2 regions of the Marinobacter arenosus genome follow, and region 1 is predicted to be linked to the other one. Evidence: riboswitches for the same ligand, from Rfam matches in the RefSeq annotation. Region 1 holds a riboswitch; the other holds the start of a gene.
The links. A riboswitch is a leader RNA that binds a small molecule or an ion and turns the genes downstream of it on or off. The one in region 1 is predicted to bind cobalamin.
Positions count from the first base shown of each region.

Region 2: another riboswitch for cobalamin. It lies ahead of KXD86_RS11060 (ribonucleoside-diphosphate reductase subunit alpha); the one in region 1 lies ahead of KXD86_RS12635 (TonB-dependent receptor domain-containing protein).

Region 1 covers NZ_JAHVAO010000001.1:2,765,722-2,772,730, forward strand. The annotation lists gene cobU (bifunctional adenosylcobinamide kinase/adenosylcobinamide-phosphate guanylyltransferase) at 1-127, shown strand, start outside; gene KXD86_RS12615 (histidine phosphatase family protein) at 124-750, opposite strand; gene cobT (nicotinate-nucleotide--dimethylbenzimidazole phosphoribosyltransferase) at 754-1,809, opposite strand; gene cbiB (adenosylcobinamide-phosphate synthase CbiB) at 1,934-2,869, shown strand; gene cobD (threonine-phosphate decarboxylase CobD) at 2,866-3,894, shown strand; cobalamin riboswitch at 3,910-4,127, shown strand; gene KXD86_RS12635 (TonB-dependent receptor domain-containing protein) at 4,258-6,126, shown strand; gene KXD86_RS12640 (cobalamin-binding protein) at 6,181-7,009, shown strand, end outside.
Region 2 covers NZ_JAHVAO010000001.1:2,398,792-2,405,800, forward strand. The annotation lists gene KXD86_RS11060 (ribonucleoside-diphosphate reductase subunit alpha) at 1-1,807, opposite strand, end outside; cobalamin riboswitch at 1,918-2,131, opposite strand; gene KXD86_RS11065 (zinc ribbon domain-containing protein) at 2,216-2,569, opposite strand; gene fmdA (formamidase) at 2,575-3,807, opposite strand; gene KXD86_RS11075 (AAA family ATPase) at 3,909-4,952, opposite strand; gene KXD86_RS11080 (aliphatic amidase) at 4,968-6,014, opposite strand; gene urtE (urea ABC transporter ATP-binding subunit UrtE) at 6,028-6,717, opposite strand; gene urtD (urea ABC transporter ATP-binding protein UrtD) at 6,720-7,009, opposite strand, start outside.

The DNA.
Region 1 (7,009 bases):
GGACCCGTTAACCCGTCGCTTTGCCGACGAACTGGGTTGGCTGAACCAGGCGCTGGCAGCCCGGTGTCACCGCGTGGTGCTGTCGGTGGCTGGTTTGCCCCAGGTGCTCAAATGGCCCGCTCTCTAGCTGCCGTGACGGAGCAGGCTGCGCAACAGCCCGTGCTCGCTCTGGTCGAGACGGATCAGGCTGCGACAGGCGTACGGAACCGCAAAGCCTGCGAACGAGCGTGATAACGGAATGTGAAGGACATCCGACAGCAGCATCCGGATCACACCGCCGTGGCACACCACCAGCACCCGCTGGCCGGCCAGCCGGCGCTGCCAGAGCTCCGCTGCACGGGTCACCCGATCATAGAACGTCGCAATCGGCTCGCCATCGGGCGGGGTGGTGGAGGTGGGATCGTTCCAGAACGCGTTCAACTGGTCGCCGAAGTCGGTCAGGATCTGTTGGGACGTCCGGCCCTCCCAGGCGCCAAAGCTTACTTCCCGCAGATCCGGCTCGACATACAGTGGCAGACCGCGCTGGCCGGCGACCTCCTCGGCAAACTGGCGGCAGCGTTGCAGCGGTGAGGTCAACACCGCGTCCCAGTCATCGCTGTCGGAGATGGCGGCGCGCATCTGTCGCCAGCCGGTCTCGCTCAAGGGATCGTCCTGACTGCCCCGGAACATCGGGCCCCCTTCGGGCTCACCGTGACGGATCAGGTCCAGGAATGAGGTCTCGGCGGTCGGCTGCTGGCTGTCCCGGGTCATGGCCTAACTCCTGTCGCTGACGCCGGCGTCGGCAAAACTGGCCATGCCGTTGTGGAGGGCGCAGGCCGAACGCATCAGGGGCACGGCCACGGCTGCGCCGCTGCCCTCACCCAGGCGCATGCCCAGTGACAACAGGGGCGTGGCCTCGAGCGCATCCAGCACCCGCCGGTGGCCGGGCTCGGCGGACTGGTGCCCGAAATGCAGCCACTGGCGCAGTTCCGGTTGCTGGCGGATCGCCACCAGCGCGGCCACCGACACAATGTAACCGTCAATCAGCACGGGAATCCGTCGGGCCGCAGCCCCCAGAATCGCGCCGGCGATGGCGGCAATTTCCAGGCCGCCGAGGGAGGCGAGGGCATGCATGGGGGTACGGTCCGCGCCATGGCGGCCCAGGGCCCGTTTGATGACCTCGGCTTTGTGGCAGACGCCCCGGGCGTCGAGCCCGGTGCCGGGCCCGGACAGGGCATCGGGATTCTGGTTCAGCAGGCAGCAGGCCAACGCCGTGGCCGCCGTGGTGTTGCCGATGCCCATGTCGCCGGCGATGAAGAGCTGGGTCCCGGCACTTGCCGCCCGCTGGGCAGCGAGGTCGCCGGCCGTCAGGGCCGCTCCGACCTCGGTGTCTGTCATGGCCGGTTCCAGGGCCAGGTTACGGGTCTGGGGCAGGATGGTGGCGTCCACCACCCCGTTGAGTCCCGCCGGCACGTCGCCCACGGTTCCGAGGTTGATCACTTCCAGCGATGCGCCCAGGGTCTTCGCCAGGACGCTGATGGCAGCGCCGCCGTGGGCAAAGTTGGCAATCATCTGGGCCGTCACCGCCTGCGGGAAGGCGGAAACCCCTTCCTCGCAGACCCCGTGATCACCGGCAAAGACGGCGATGTGGACGCGGTCCACTGCGGGTGTTGCCGTCGCTTGCTGGCCGCTCAGGGTGATGGCGAGCTGCTCCAGAGTGCCCAGCGACCCGGGTGGTTTGGTCAGCACAGACTGTCGCATGCGGGCCTGTTCGCGGTAATGGGCGTCGGTGGCGGGCAGGGGCGCGGTCCAGCAGTCGGGCAGGGGCATGGCGTCATTCCAATCGGGTTGAACAGGCGCCCGATACTCCAACGGGGCCGAAACGGTGTCAAGGTTGGCGTTGGGTCGAGTAGACTGACGCTCCCGACGGAATCTGAGACTTAGGGAGCCTGTGTTGAACGGAGTGGTGGAATCGGTGGCGGTGTGTGCCGCCGCGCTGGTGCTGGATCGCTGCCTGGGTGAGCCCCGGCGCTGGCATCCCGTGGTCGGCTTTGGCCGATTGGCCGGCGGGATCGAGCGTCGGGCCAACCGGTCCGGGCAGGCGGGGGTTGCCCGGGGCGCCGCAGCCACGCTGGCGCTGGTGATTCCCATCACCCTGCTGCTCTGGGTCGTTGCCCGAACGCTGGCGCCGGCGCTGTTGCTGGTGGTGGAAACCGGTGCACTCTGGTTGGCGTTGTCGTTGCGGGGGCTTGCCGAGCACGGCCTCGCCGTGGCTCACCCGCTCAAGGAACACCGGCTCGATGATGCCCGGGCGCAGGTCGCCCGGATTGTCAGTCGCGACGCCGCCGCCCTCGATGAACCCGGGGTGGCCGCGGCTGCCACCGAGTCGATGCTGGAGAACGGGGCCGACGCGGTATTCGCCAGTCTGTTCTGGTTTCTGGTGGCGGGGTTGCCCGGGGTGGTCCTGCATCGGATGGTCAACACCCTGGACGCCATGTGGGGTTACCGGACGCCGCGGTTTGACCGGTTTGGCCGTTGCGCCGCCCGACTGGACGATGCCATGAACTGGGTCCCCGCCCGGTTGACGGCCCTGACCTACAGCGTTCTCGGCAATACCCGCAACGCCTGGCGTTGCTGGCGCACGCAGGCACCGCTATGGGACAGCCCGAACGCCGGCCCCGTCATGGCCGCCGGTGCCGGCGCCCTGGCCGTCCGCCTCGGTGGCCCGGCGTCCTACGCCACCGGAATCAAGGACCGGCCCTGGCTCGGCAACGGGGCCGAGCCCTCCGCGGGTTCCATCCGGGACGCCATCCGGATGGTCCGGCGTGGTGTCGGCCTCTGGCTCGTTGTCCTGCTTCTGATGGTCGGCGTTTGGGAGCTGGTGTGGTGAACGGTCCGACCCGATTACACCATGGCGGCCGGCTGATCGAGGCAGCCCGGCGCTGGAACCGTCCACCGGAGCAGTGGCTGGACCTGTCCACCGGGATCAATCCGCTGGGCTGGCCGGTGCCGGTCATTCCCCCGTCAGTCTGGCAGCGTCTGCCCGACGATGATGACGGCCTGGAGGACGTGGTGCGGGACTGGTGCGGCGCTCCGACAACGTCGGTCTGCGTTCCGGTACCCGGCAGCCAGGCGGCGATACAGACACTGCCCCGCCTGCGCCGCCGTTGTCGCGTTGGCGTACCCGAGCCCGGTTACGCCGAACACGCCCACGGCTGGGTCAGTGCCGGCCACGAGGTTCGGGCGATCACCGACACCGATCTGGCGGCCGGCGATGACTGGCTGGAGGGGCTTGATGTGGTGGTGTGGATCAACCCCAATAACCCGACCGGGCTTCGGCTCGAACGCGACCGGATGCTGGGCTGGCTGGCGCGCCTGCAGTCGCGCGGAGGCTGGTTGGTCGTTGACGAGGCCTTCCTGACCGCCCGGGATAGCGCCAGCCTTGCGCCTGTGTCGGGCCAACCCGGGCTGGTGGTGCTCAAGTCCCTTGGAAAGTTTTTCGGGCTGGCGGGGGTTCGAGCCGGTGCGGTCCTGACCGACGGGGTTATCGGTGAAGCCCTCAGTGCCTTGCTCGGTCCCTGGTCGCTCAGCGGTCCCGCCCGCTTCGTGATGGCGCGGGCGCTGCGGGATACCCGTTGGCAGAACGACGCCGAAACGTTCCTGCAGGGGGCGTCGCAGCGCCTGGGCGGACTGCTCGCCGAGGTCGGCTTGCCCGGCACCCAGGGCACGCTGCTGTTCCGCTACCTCCGGCATTCGAACGCGGACCGCCTGCAGGTAGCACTGGCGGAGCAGGGCGTGCTGGTACGCCACTTTGACCGGCCGGGTGCGCTGAGGCTGGGGCTGCCGGGCACCGAATCGGATTGGCAAAAACTTGCCCGAAGTCTCCGGGGGGTGTCTTTTGTCATTGACCACTGAGTAACCGATTGCTAGCCTTGCCGCTCGTTTTCAGGTGCCCCGAGGCGATGTTCTGCCGACATTGCCGGGGTGAAACGGGAAGCCGGTGAGAGTCCGGCGCTGCCCCCGCAACGGTATGTGAGTTAACGGTGATCGAGTGCGCCACTGTGCCCAGGCATGGGAAGGCGATCACCGCAGTGCGCTTGGCCGCACCGCTCATAAGCCCGGAGACCGGCCTGTTTACACACCAGACGTTGCGGAGGGCGACGGCGGTGGGTGACAGCCTCTCTGGCCCATGACAACCCTTACCCACCTGCCGACCAGACTCGCCCCACGCGATTTGACAAGAATCCCCGCACGGGTGCGTGCGGCGTGTGAGTGAGTATGATTATGGTTTTCCTGAAAGACAGTCAGTCCGCATTCGGGGCTGGCCTGGTCCTGTGTTCCCTGCCCCTGTTTTCCGCCCCTGTGATCGCCCAGCAGGCGTCCGCCTCCGGTGAGGCCAGCGAGCTTGATCCCATTGTTGTGACGGCCACGCTCGGCCCGCGGACGGTAGGCGAGAGCCTCTCCTCGGTGACCGTGCTGGACGAGGAAACCGTCGAGAAACAGGCACCCAACGAGTTCGCGGACCTGCTCCGGGGCCAACCGGGTGTGACGGTTGTTTCCAACGGGGCGTTTGGCAAAAATACCAGTGTGTTCACCCGTGGCACCTCCAACGACTCGACCGTGCTGCTGCTTGACGGTATCCGGATCCGGTCGGCCACCAGTGGCGGCGCGCCCTGGCAGTACGTGCCCAAGGAACTGATCGAGCGGGTTGAGATTGTGCGGGGGCCCCGCAGCAGTCTTTACGGTGCCGATGCGGTCGGTGGTGTGATTCAGGCGTTTACCCTCAGACCCGATGCAGGCCAGACCGGCTGGGTTGAAGCCGGCGGTGGCAGTTTCGATACCCGCAAAGGTGCGGCGGGCGTGAGCCTGGGTGACGGCGTCACCAATCTGAGCGTGAGTGGCGTGCATAAAACCACGGACGGTACCGAGCTGATCGAGGGGGGAGAGGACCGCGGATTCCGGAACAATGCGGGGGTCGCCCGCCTCAGTCATACGCTGCCCAATGGCGGTAAGGCCGGGTTATCGGTGTTCGAGTCCCAGGGCAACACCGAATTCGAGGGCGGCAACACCGACTTCACACTTCGGGCGGTCGGCTTCTCCCTGGACACGCCACTGAGCGACTACTGGCGCACCCGCATTGATCTGAACGAGGCGCGGGACGAGCAGGAAACCGCGAACGATGCCTTTGCCGATTCGGTCTTCAACACCCGCACCCGCACCGCGCGCTGGGAAAATACCTTTACCCGCGACGTGCACGAGCTGGTGCTGGGCACGGAACTGTCCTCGGATGAAGTCAAATCGAGCACCAGCTTCGACGAGACCAGTCGCACCAACGCGGCACTGTTTGGCCAGTTGCGCCTGAATTTCGGGCCGACCGATGTCCAGGTCAGTCTGCGCGGTGACGACAACGAAGCCTATGGGCGCGAGGAAACCGGCGGTGTGGCCCTCGGCCATGCCTTTGACCGTTCGCACCGGGTTCGCGTCAGTTACGGCACCGCATTTCGCGCGCCCACGTTCAACGATCTCTACTACCCCCTGGAAACCTATTCCTTCGGTGGCTCCTACGCCGGTAATCCCGACCTGAAACCCGAGGAAAGCAGCACCGTGGAGCTGGGCTTCAGCGGGCGCTACCCGGACTGGTTCTGGGACGTGGCGGCGTATCAGCTGGACATCGATAATCTGATTGCGCTCTCCGATGATGGCGCCGGCAACCTGCGTCCGGAAAATGTCAACGAGGCGGAAATTCGCGGCCTGGAGCTGGGCGCCGGTTTCGAACGGGACGGCTGGCGGACCTATCTGGCGCTGACACTGACTGATGCCCGCGATGCCAGCACCGACAATCGCCTGCGTCGTCGCAGTGGGCAGGGCGCGCGACTGGACATCGACCGTGACATCGACACCTGGACCCTGGGTGGCACCCTGGTGGCCGAGGGCTATCGCTATGATGATGCGGCCAACACCAAGCGACTGCCGGGTTATGGCACACTGGACCTTCGCGCGATCTGGCGCTTCGCCCCCGACTGGACGGGCAAGCTGAGTGTGACCGACGTGTTCGATCGGACCTACGCCACCGCTGAGCGATTCGATGGCCGCCGATACCTGTCGGCTGGCCGGACCGCCATGGCGTCGATTCGGTATGAACTCTGATTCGAACGGGATGACAAAATGGCCGCAGGCCAGAACAGGCAGGTGAAACCCTGGATGCTGACCAACAGGTGGTTCCGGTTGACGATGATGGCGCTGCTGCCGTGGCTGATGCCCGGGGTTGCCGGTGCCGAGGTCTGTGCCGTGGATGACACCGACCGCCGGATCTGCCTGCCCGAACCGGCCCGGCGCATTGCCGCGTTGTCTCCGGGCGCGACCGAACTGGTGTGGGCGGCGGGTGCCGGTGACCATGTGGTCGCGGTGGTCGCCTACAGCGACTATCCGGAGGCGGCAAAGGCTGTGCCGTCGGTGGGCAGCCATACCCGGATGGACCTGGAGGCTCTGGTCAGTCTGCGGCCGGACCTGGTGATAGGTTGGGTAACCGGAAACCCTCGGGAACAGCTCGAAGCGCTGGCGGATCTGGGCCTGCCGGTCTTCGCCATCGAACCCCGAACGTTTGAGGGGGTGTCGTCGGCCATCGAGCGGCTGGCCGTCCTGGCCGGTACCGAAACCAGGGGCTTTGCCGAGGCCGAGGCCTTCCGGCAGGGCATGGCCGCTCTGCGCGACCGGTATCAGGACGCGCCGCCCGTGCCGGTGTTCTACCAGGTGTGGGATGAGCCGCTGATGTCCGTCAACGACGAGCACCTGATCGGCAAGGTGATCACGCTGTGTGGCGGCCGCAATGTCTTTGGCGATCTCGACCGACTGGTGCCCCGGATCAGCACCGAAGCGGTGCTGGCAGCGGACCCGGAGGCCATACTGGCGGGCGGTATGGGCGAGGAGAATCGCCACTGGCTGCAGCGCTGGGCCGGTTTTCCCGAGCTCCAGGCCACCCGCCAGGACAACCTGTTTTTCGTGCCGCCTTCCCTGATTCAGCGGCCCACGC
Region 2 (7,009 bases), 370 kb from region 1:
GCTGCACATCCAGCTCGCCGTTGGCAATGTGGGCGGCCAGGTTCACCGAACCCAGGTTGCACACGGCTATCTCGTCCGCGTTGGTGTTCAGGGTGATCTCGGTGCAAAGGTTGGAGCTGTGCACCACGCCCTGGTGCTGCTGGGGCGAGCGCAGGTTGCAGGGGTCTTTGAAAGTGATCCACGGGTGGCCGGTCTCGAACAGCACAGTCAGCATCTTGCGCCAGAGCTGCTTGGCGGGAAGTGTCTTGAACAGCTTGATTTTGCCCTGTTCCGCCAGCGCCTCGTAATGTTCATACCGCTCCCGGAATTCGTTGCCGTAGAGGTCGTGCAGGTCCGGCACGTCGCTGGGGGAGAACAGGGTCCAGTCCCGGTCCTCGCGCATGCGTTCGATCAGCAGGTCCGGCACCCAGTTGGCGGTGTTCATGTCGTGGGTGCGGCGGCGTTCGTCGCCGGTGTTCTTGCGCAGTTCCAGGAATTCCTCGATGTCCAGGTGCCAGCTTTCCAGGTAGGCGCACACCGCGCCCTTGCGCTTGCCGCCCTGGTTCACCGCCACGGCGGTGTCGTTGACCACTTTCAGGAACGGCACCACACCCTGGCTCTGGCCGTTGGTGCCCTTGATGTGGGCGCCGAGGGAGCGCACCGGGGTCCAGTCGTTGCCCAGGCCGCCGGCCCATTTCGACAGCATGGCGTTGTCGCGAATAGCCTCGTAGATGGCTTCCAGGTCATCCCCCACGGTGGTCAGGTAGCAGGAGGACAGCTGGGAATGCCGGGTGCCGCTGTTGAACAGCGTCGGCGTGCTGGCCATGTAGTCGAACGAGGACAGCAGGTCATAGAACTCGATGGCGCGGGCGTTGGGGTCGTCCTCCCGCAGCGCCAGGCCCATGGCCACGCGCATGAAAAACACCTGGGGCAGTTCCAGGCGGGCGCCATCCCAATGGATAAAATAACGGTCGTACAGGGTCTGCAAGCCGAGGAAGCCGAACTGCCGGTCCCGCTCCGGTTTCAGGGCCGCGCCCAGGCGCTCCAGATCAAAGGCCGCCAGCGCATCGTCCAGCAGCTCGTAGCGGATGCCGGCGGCAATGAAGGCACTCAGGGCCTGTGGATAGATCTCCGACAGCGGCAGCTCTGTGGACAAGTTCAGGGCCGTGGCGTTTTCCAGCCGCAGCTGCTCCAGCAACAGGCGGGCGGTGACGGCGCTGTAGTCCGGCTCCTGTTCGATGCGCCCGCGGGCAGTCATCACCAGCGCCGACAGCACGTCTTCCTCGGCAATGCCGTCGTACAGGTTGGTCAGCGCGTCGTCCACCAGGGAGTCACCGTCGATGCCGTCCAGGCCGGTGGCGGCCTGCTCCACCTGAAGTTTCATCCGGCCCAGGTCCAGCGGGGCGATCTCGCCACCGGCCTTCTTCACGGTCAGGTGCGGGTGCGCTTCCATGGGATGATCGTGGGCACGCTGCCGGGCGTGTTCTTCCCGGTAGAGCACATAGGCGCGGGCCACTTTCTGTTCCTCGGCGCGCATCAGCGCCAGTTCCACCTGGTCCTGGATGTCTTCGATGTGAACCTTGCCGCCGGCTTTCAGGCGCCGGCCGATGGCCTGGAGGACCTGGTCGGTGACCCGGTGCACGGCGTCGTTGATGCGGGCGGAGCCGGCGGCCTTGTCGCCTTCCACGGCCAGAAACGCCTTGGTCACGGCGACGGTGATCTTGGACGGATTGAAGCCCACGAGGGTGCCGTTGCGTTTGATGACCTGCAGGGATTCGGTGTCGGTTGGGGACGACGGCTGGGGTTCAGCCAGGGCAGAGCTGGACATGTCTGTACTCCTGAATACGCGTTGGGTTCCGTTCACCTTCGCGTACGCAGGGGCGCACCTTGCCCGGGAGACAGGCAGGCACTACCGATCTGCTCACCCTGAGTCGCGAAGGTGCAGTTGTATCCCTGGCAGGTCTTCGGACTCAGGAGCATGAATCGTTCGATTCGGCCTCGCGTGGCGACTTCCCGGCTTGCGCCAGTGTCTTGATGCCACGCTCGTTCTCCAATACCGCTGCGCGTCAGTTCCGGATTCCCACCGGATTCCCGCTACCGAGATGCTCAAAAAAACAACATCTGGTAGTTGACCAAGGATGAAAACACTATATACACGATATTCGGGCGGAACAAGGCGGGACAACAAAAAAGGCCCCCGGAGGGGCCAAACACGTGACAGACTCGATACTGAGAGTCAGTGGCTGATCATCCAGGGCCGCATGGAGGGGAACATTTTCTTCCCGTCGGCGGTGTAGAACAGCATCGACTTGCCAGGCTTCGGGGAACCACAACCGCAACTGCGGCTGTGCTCCTGGTCGTGGGCCCGGCGGTCGGCGGTGGAAAACACCGGTTCGTGCCGGGATTTTTCATTCCGGTCCTGGGCCGCCCGGTTGGCCGGGTCCATGGCCGCAATGTGCGACGGCAACACGATCACCCGGGGCGACAGCACCTTGCAGGTGGGGCATTCCGCCGGCTTGGCGGCGTCGTCCATGGTGGCCAGGGTGTTGAACAGGCCGTGCTCCCGGCACTTGTAGTCATACACGGGCATGGCGGTTACTCCTTATCTTTCGACAGGGGTACGTCCATGCCGCCACTGACTTTCTTCTGGGGACCATCGGCCGACGGGTTGATGTCGAAGTCGAAGATGCCGGTGGGCAGCCAGAGCGTGGCGCAGGCGTTGGGGATGTCCACCACACCGCTGATATGGCCTTCCACCGGCGCGCAGCCGAGGATCGCGTAGGCCTGGGCCCTGGTGTAACCGAACTTGGTCATGTATTCGATGGCGTTCAGGCAGGCCTGGCGATAGGCCACGTGCACGTCGAGGTAATGCTGGCCGCCGTCTTCGTCCACCGAGATGCCTTCGAAGATCACGTAGTCGTCGTAGCGGGGCTTGATCGGGCTGGGCTTGAACACCGGGTTCTTGATGCCGTATTTCTTCACGCCGTCCTTGATCAGGTTCACCCGCAGGTGGATCCAGCCAGCCATTTCGATGGCGCCACAGAAGGTGATCTCACCGTCGCCCTGGCTGAAGTGCAGGTCGCCCACGGACAGGCCGGCGCCGTCCACGTACACCGGGAAATACACCTTGGAACCCCGGGACAGGTCCTTGATGTCGCAGTTCCCGCCGTGCTCTCGCGGCGGCACGGTGCGGGCGGCTTCCGCGCCGGCGGCCTTGGCGGCCTCACCGCGCATCTGGCCCATGTGGGCGGTCTCGCCGTTCGGCAGGGTGGCCAGCTCAGGCACCCGCTCCGGGTCGGTGGCCACCAGGCCGGCTTCCCGCTTGTTCCAGGTCTCCAGCAGTTCCTTGGAGGGCAGGCAGCCGATCAGGCCCGGGTGAATCAGGCCGGCGAATTCCACGTTCGGAATGTGGCGGGATTTGGTGAACATGCCGTTGAAGTCCCAGATGGATTTCTGGGCCTCCGGGAAGTGTTCGGTCAGGAAGCCACCGCCGTTCTGCTTGGAGAAGAACCCGTTGAAGCCCCACTGGCTCTCTTCGAAGGTGCCGATGTCGAGGATGTCCACTTCCAGCAGGTCGCCGGGCTCCGCGCCCTCAACCCCGATCGGGCCAGACAGGAAGTGCACCTGGCTGAGGTCCACATCGCGCACATCGTCGGCGCTGTCGTCGTTCTTGATCTGGCCGCCGGTCCAGTCATAGCACTCGACGATGAAGTCATCACCGGGTTTGACGGTGGCCACCAGGGGAATGTCCGGGTGCCAGCGGTTGTGGATTTTGTCGTTCTCATAGGCCGACTTGTTCAGATCAATCTTGATTATGGTTTCAGCCATAACGGGCGCTCCTTGGTCTTGGCTTACACGTTTAGGTAACGGCTTTACTATCCGAAATCCGGTGCCGGCGAGGTATTCGCGAAATGCCCCCGGTGCCTACGTCATTCGACGTATTGGTACACGGTGACGGCCCTGCCCTTCAGGCCGGCCTCAAACCGGTGGCAGTTCGGATAGGCCAGCAGTGCCCGGGCCACGGCCGGCTCCAGGCGCTGACGGAAGGCCCGCAACAGTTCCCGGGCGCCGTAACGGGCGTCGTAGCCCCGGCACAGGTCCGCGCGCAGGTCGGGCGACACGGTGAGTTCGGCGTGCTTTTTGGCCAGACGGCGATTGAGGCCCGCCAGCTCGATGTCCAGCAGGGCTTCCAGCCAGTTGTCGGAAAGCGGGTTATAGGTGAGGATCTGGTCGATCCGATTGAGGAATTCCGGATCGAAATGTCGTCGCAACGCAGCATCGCGAATGGCCTCGCCCTTACCGGGCGATAACCCGAGCCAGCGGCGCCAGCTCTTTTGGTAATGCTGCAGATGGGCTTCGGCGTCCAGGGCGCCGGCGTTGCTGGTCATGAAAATCAGGGTGTTGCGAAAGTCGATCTCGCGGTTGCCGGAGGGGAAGACCAGGCGGCCGGTGTCCAGCACGTTGAGCAGGGTACGAACCACCTCCTTGCTGGCCTTTTCAATTTCATCGAACAGCACAATGCCGGGTTTGCTGAATGACCCCTGAACCTTGTCCAGATCGAACAGGCTGTGGCCTTCCTTGCTGCCCACATAGCCTGGTGGTGCCCCGGTGAGGGCGGCGGCGTAGTGCTCCTGGGCCAGGGTGTTCATGTCGATGCGGCACAGACCATCGCGGTTGCCGTGAATCGCCTCGGCGATAAGACGCACGGTCTCCGTCTTGCCGACACCGGTGGGCCCCAGGAACAGGTGCACTGCCAGCGGCCGGTTGTCCTCGCCGATGTCGGCCTTCACCCTCACCAGCATGGCTTCCATGGTCGCGAGGGCCTCTTCCTGGCCGACGATGTTGTCCCGCAGGCGGGCCATGACGGCCTCGGGCTCGAAGCGGAACCGGGAAACACGAACCGGGCCTGAAGCGGCCCGGTTCTTTGCAATGGACTCCCGGTTGGCTTCCAGCCGTTCGTTGATAAACGGCATCAGTGCCTCCCGGGCTTAGGCCCCTGCGGATTTTTCCTTGCCGTCGAACGGCAGCTCGCCGACTGGGCACTCGGCGGTACCGACGGTCTTGCGGGTCATGGCCTCCACATTCTCCTGCGCTTTCTGGGCGTCCATCACCCAGGTGCGGTAGAACTCGAACGGGCAGTCGGCCACGCCCTTGTCGCCATCACCGGAGGCATGCACGCCGGTGTAGCCCCGGTGCAGCAGCTTGAACAGGTGGTTCTGGGACTGGTCGTTGGCGCGGGCATCGCGGATCTGGCTGACCGAGAGCTGGGCGTACTGCACGCCCATGTCTTCCTCGCCGCACTCACCCAGGGTGCGGCCGTCGAAGCCGATGATCGCCGAGTGGCCAAAGTAGGAATAGACGCCGTCAAAGCCGGAGGCGTTGGCCACGGCCACGTAGCAGTTGTTGGCCCAGGCCATGCTCTTGGCCATCATGATCTGCTGTTCCTTGGCCGGGTACATGTAGCCCTGGCAGCGCACGATCAGCTCCGCCCCCTTCATGGCGCAGTCGCGCCAGATTTCCGGGTAGTTGCCGTCGTCGCAGATGATCAGGCTGATCTTCATGCCCTTGGGGCCTTCGGTGACGTAGGTGGTGTCACCGGGATACCAGCCTTCGATGGGGCACCAGGGAATGCACTTGCGGTACTTCTGGACGATCTCGCCCTCGTTGTTGATCAAAACCAGGGTGTTGTAGGGCGCCTTTTTCGGGTGCTCCTCGTGGCGCTCGCCGGTCAGGGAGAACACGCCCCAGGTGTTGGCCTCTCGACAGGCGGCGGCGAAGATGGCGGTCTCGTCGCCGGGAATGGTGGCGGCGGTTTCCATCATCTCGTCGTTGTCGTACATGATGCCCATGGTGCTGTATTCCGGGAACACCACCAGGTCCATGCCCGGCAGGCCCACCTTCATGCCCTTGATCATGTCCGCGATCCGGCGGGCGTTGGCGAGCACATCGTCCCGGGTGTGCAGCCGGGGCATCTTGTAGTTCACCACCGCCACGCCGACGGTGTCGTTACTGCTGGATATATCACCGTGTCTCATGTTTATCTCCTCGTTACACCGCCAGATAGCTGGCAATCTTGTCCTGGTCCGCTTCCGCCCGGCTCTCTTCGTGCACGATGGCACCCTTCTCGATCACCAGAATCCGGTCGGCCGCATCCATCACGAAGCTCAGCACCTGCTCCGACACCACAATGGACAACCCCCGCTCATCGCGGATGCGCCGCAGGGTCTGGGCGATGTCCTTGATGATGTTGGGCTGGATGCCTTCGGTGGGTTCGTCGAGCAGCAGCACCTTGGGCCGGGTGGCCAGCGCCCGGGCGATGGCCAGCTGTTGCTGTTGGCCGCCGGACAGGTTGCCGCCGCGACGGTTCTGCATTTCCTTGAGCACCGGGAACAGTTCGTACAGGTCCTCCGGCACCTTCTTCTCCCCCACCGCGGCCAGGCCGGTCTCGATGTTTTCCCGCACCGTCAGGGTGGGAAAGATCATCCGCCCCTGGGGCACGAAGCCGATGCCGGCGCGCACCCGCTGGAAGCTCTTCAGGCTGGAAAGATCGGTGCCGTCCAGGCTGACTTCACCTCCTTTTGTGGGCGTCATCCCCACCAGGGATTTCATCAGCGTGGTCTTGCCCATGCCGTTACGGCCCACCACGGCGACGATTTCGTTCTTTGCCACATCGAGGTTCAGGTCATCGATGATGGTGCTCTGGCCATAGGCCACCGAATGATGTTTTACGTTCAGCATGATCAGTGCCCCAGGTAGACTTCGATGACTTTCGGGTCCGATTTCACGTGCTCGATGGACCCTTCTGAGAGAACCTTGCCCTGATGCATGACGGTGACCCGGTCGGCGATGTCGCCGACGAACTGCATGTCATGCTCGATCACCAGCACCGTGTGGTCCTTGGTGATCACCTTGAGCAGTTCGGCGGTTTTCTTGCGCTCGGCCACCGACATGCCGGCCACCGGCTCATCCAGCATCAGCAAGTCCGGTTTCTGGATCAGCAGCATGCCGATCTCCAGCCACTGCTTCTGGC